Regions from separate parts of the Microbacterium sp. Y-01 genome, predicted to be linked through region 1. Evidence: predicted binding sites of a transcription regulator. Region 1 holds the regulator's gene; the other holds the start of a gene.
What was found. The regulator LexA, encoded in region 1, represses DNA repair genes until DNA is damaged. The targets are predictions, from matches to a motif close to TCGAACANNTGTTCGA.
Positions count from the first base shown of each region.

Region 1 (2,198 bases):
CGGCGCCCTCCCACGGCATGCGGCCGCGGTCCCAGGCGACCCAGGCGAGCCGGGTGCCGTCGGGCGAGAGCGCCGGGTGGGCGAAGAACCCGTCTCCCTGCACGATCACCCGGACGGCCGAGGCGTCCTCTGCCGCGGAGCCGTCGGTCGGGATCTCCACGATCCCGCGAGTGTGCGGGGTGGTCGACAGATCCTCACGCACGGCGAACAGGCGGCCCTGCCGGAGGTGCAGCCCGCCGTGTGAGGGGCCGGCCGGGGTGAGCGGCAGCGGATCGGCCGCCGGACCCTGCCGGTACACGCGCTGATCGCCCGCGTCGACGAAGTACAGCGTTCCGTCGTCGTCCGCGGTCCACGCGCCGCCTCCGTACTCGTGCACGCGCGAGCGTGCGCTCCACGGGGCGCGAAGCACCTCGGCTCCGGAGGAGCGTCGTACCGTGACGCGCCCCTTCTCCGCCGGGACGGACTCACCCCACCAGACCTCAGCGCCCACGAACCGGGCGCCGTCGATGCGCGGCGACGATGCCGCCACGGACGCGGCGGAGAAGGGCGAGGGCCAGCTACCGAAGGGAGACGACATGCCTCGAGCCTATGGGCCGGCGGCAGACGACGTCACACGCGTGCTCTCGCGTCAGACCGCGCGGAGGACCGCCACGACCTTGCCGAGCACCACGGCCTCGTCGCCGAGGATCGGCTCGAAGGAGGAGTTGCGCGGCAGCAGCCACGTGTGACCGTCCCGGCGCCGCAGCACCTTGACCGTCGCCTCGCCGTCGAGCATCGCCGCCACGATCTCGCCATTCTCGGCGTTGTTCTGGGAGCGGACGACGACCCAGTCGCCGTCGCAGATCGCGGCGTCGATCATCGACTCGCCCGAGACCTTGAGCATGAAGAGATCGCCCTTGCCGACCAGCTGCCGGGGGAGCGGGAAGATCTCCTCGACCTGCTGCTCGGCGGTGATCGGCACTCCGGCGGCGATGCGTCCGACCAGGGGGACGAGGGCGGCGTCGCCCACCGGTGTCGCGACATCGGCCGGGTTCTCGCCGCTGGCGCCGGGGAGGTCGATCAGCACCTCCATGGCGCGGGTCTTGCCCGGATCGCGCCGCAGGTACCCGCTCAGCTCGAGCTGACCGAGCTGGTGCGTGACGCTGGAGAGCGACTTGAGTCCGACGGCGTCGCCGATCTCGCGCATGCTCGGCGGGTAGCCGTGATGCGCGATCGAGTTCTGGATGACCTCGAGGATCGCCATCTGCTTGGGGCTGAGGCTCTTGCGACGACGCGTGCGCGGAGCCTCCGATTCGGGGGCGGAGTTCTCGCTCATGGTGCTCCTTCAGTGCGTGATCCCGACGTCCCTCTTCGAATGTCGGAGGCCCGTGGTGGGGTGTTCTCATCGAAACCGTATCCGAGAATCGCGCCGATCTGGAAGATCTGTTCGAGCGTGTCGGCCGATTCTCGGATCTGTTTTCGAAGAATACTTGACAGATGTTCGAACTCGAAGATAACTTCGGAACGTAGCTTCGCATTCACGGCTCCCGGCCGAGTCGCGAATGCGAACGCTACGCCAACTTCCCCGGCAGCCCACGGCTCCGGGTCAGGCTAAGGAGCACCACATGAGCAGCATCAGCTTCAGCACCGCAGCGGTCATCCCGACGTCGGCTCGTCCGACGACGCGACTCCGCCTGACGGCACGCGGTCGCGCCGTGATGCTCGGGCTGGCCTCCGTCCCGCTGGCGATCGGCATCGCGTTCGCGGCGCTCAGCGGCGGCTCCGCCGTGGCCTCCGGCGCGGATGCTCCTGCTGTCAGCGTCGAGACCGTCACGGTCATGCCGGGGGACACGCTCTGGTCGATCGCGAGCACGGTCGCCCCCGAGGTCGACCCGCGCGACGTGATCGGCGAGATCAGCCGCATGAACCTCCTCCACGGCGGAGAGCTGCAGATCGGCCAGGAGCTGGCGATCCCGGCGCAGTATACGAACTGAGAGCTGACGTCGTACGCCGCAACGTTGCCTCTCCTGTGCTGAGCGCCGCCTAGCATGGGAAGGGTGACCCTCTCCCTCAACGATCTTCCGCTGCGCGACGATCTGCGCGGACTCACTCCGTACGGTGCGCCGCAGGCTCCGCTCCCCATCGCGTTGAACGTGAACGAGAACACGCATCAGATCCCGGACGCGGTGGCGAGCGACATCCTCGACGACATCGCCGTG
Region 1 covers NZ_CP024170.1:2,539,553-2,541,750, reverse strand. Annotated here, with positions in the region: gene CSX12_RS12065 (prolyl oligopeptidase family serine peptidase) at 1-577, opposite strand, end outside; gene lexA (transcriptional repressor LexA) at 629-1,315, opposite strand; gene CSX12_RS12055 (LysM peptidoglycan-binding domain-containing protein) at 1,605-1,973, shown strand; gene CSX12_RS12050 (histidinol-phosphate transaminase) at 2,037-2,198, shown strand, end outside.

Region 2 (2,198 bases), 920 kb from region 1:
CAGAGCTCGGCGCCTGCCCGATGTGCGGGCTTCTCCCCCGCGGAGTCCTCACCTGAACGCGGTGCGACGTCGCCGGACTTTCGCGAGGAATCGCCGAACAGAGGAATGATGGGGGCGATCCGCTCGGAATCGCCCCCACGGGTGTCACTCATCAGGCCGGACGACGCTCAGCGAGCTCGTCTGCGGCTGGAGCGGCCGTCGGGCCGCCGATGCCGAGCTTCTGCTTGATCTGCGTCTCGATGGCCAGGGCGATGTCGGGGTTGTTGAGCAGGAACGTGCGAGCGTTCTCCTTGCCCTGGCCCAGCTGATCGCCGTCGTAGGTGTACCACGAACCCGACTTCTTGACGATCGCGTGCTCGACGCCGAAGTCGATCAGGCTGCCTTCCCGCGAGATGCCGACGCCGTAGAGGATGTCGAACTCCGCCTGCTTGAACGGCGGAGCCATCTTGTTCTTGACCACCTTGACGCGCGTGCGGTTTCCGACGGCGTCGGTTCCGTCCTTGAGCGTCTCGATGCGGCGGATGTCCATGCGGACCGAGGCGTAGAACTTCAGCGCCTTACCACCGGCCGTGGTCTCCGGCGAGCCGAAGAAGACACCGATCTTCTCGCGCAGCTGGTTGATGAAGATCATCGTGGTGTTCGTCTGGTTCAGACCACCGGTGAGCTTCCGCAGCGCCTGCGACATGAGGCGGGCCTGCAGACCCACATGCGAGTCACCCATCTCGCCCTCGATCTCGGCGCGCGGCACCAGAGCCGCGACCGAGTCGATGACGATGAGGTCGATGGCGCCGGACCGCACGAGCATGTCGGCGATCTCGAGCGCCTGCTCTCCGGTGTCGGGCTGGGAGACCAGCAGGGCGTCGATGTCGACGCCGAGCTTGGCTGCGTAATCGGGGTCGAGCGCGTGCTCGGCGTCGATGAAGGCGGCGATTCCACCTGCACGCTGCGCGTTCGCGATCGCGTGCAGGGTCAGCGTCGTCTTACCGGAGGATTCCGGGCCGTAGATCTCGACGATACGACCACGCGGGAGACCTCCGACGCCGAGCGCGACGTCGAGGGCGATGGAGCCGGTCGGGATGACGGCCACAGGGGCGCGCTCATCGCTGCCCAGCCGCATGACCGAGCCCTTCCCGAACTGGCGGTCGATCTGGGCGAGGGCGGTCTCGAGGGACTTCTCGCGGTCGGCGGGTGATGGCATGATGTGCTCCTTCTGCGCGCGTGGTGCCGCCTGTAGGCTGTCGCGGCGCTCCCGGCTGGGAGATACTCTCCGACAAGGCGTATGGCTCTTGGCTTGTTCTCCACCGTAGGAGGGGCCACCGACATCGCGTCGGCGATCTCACCTGATGTGCAGATCGGCTTCTCTGAACCACTTGTGCAGAAGACTACGCCCGTTTCGAACACATCTTCGACGACACGCCGAATATCGTCACCCATGTCCCGTACGTTCCGGACACACGGCGCACGCGCTCAGCGCCCGCGGGGCTCCTGCCGACCGACGCCGTAGCGCCGGCTCTCGGGAACGTCCATCTCGGAGCACAGGGCCAGCCAGATGTCGCGCGGCGGCGTGCCGTCGGCCAGCGCCTCCACGGCCGTGCGTCCGCGAAGCGCCGTCAGCCCGAGGTCGTTGACGAGAGAAGTCGCACGCGCCTGGAACTCCGTGTCCACGGCGCGAAGGAACTCGCTGCGACGCATCGCTTCGCGGTCCGCGCGTCAGTGCAGCGAGAGCTGCGGCTCGACCGACGCGACGAGGTCGTCCGGAACGACATCCGGGAACACCTGGATGCCTTCGAGCACGGAGATGCGATCTCCTACCTCGCGCATGATCGTCGAGATGGGCACGTCGAGGGCATCAGCGACCGAAGCGAGGATCTCGCTCGATGCTTCCTTCTGCCCGCGCTCGACCTCACTGAGGTAGCCGAGCGCGACCGACGCCTTGCTTGCGACCTGCCGGAGCGTACGCCCCTTCTGCAGGCGGAAGTCCCTCAGCACATCGCCGATTTCCTGTCGTACAAGAATCATCGGAACCTCCTCCCCGTGTGTTCGGTCGAGGTCTCCCCCGAAGAGACAGCCAGTCTAGTACTGCTGACCTGCACAGAATCTACCCCTGCACTCTGTGGTTTGAATGTGAGCACATCAGAGATAACCCGCGGGACCCCGGCGCTATTCCTGGAGCGTGTCGAGCAGCTGCCCGATGGCGG
Region 2 covers NZ_CP024170.1:1,616,776-1,618,973, reverse strand. Annotated here, with positions in the region: gene recA (recombinase RecA) at 152-1,198, opposite strand; gene CSX12_RS07530 (DUF3046 domain-containing protein) at 1,468-1,692, opposite strand; gene CSX12_RS07525 (helix-turn-helix transcriptional regulator) at 1,711-2,019, opposite strand; gene CSX12_RS07520 (CinA family protein) at 2,161-2,198, opposite strand, start outside.
Region 2: recA (recombinase RecA) is a predicted target of LexA. The motif match lies at 1,394-1,409, and genes of this name have one in related genera.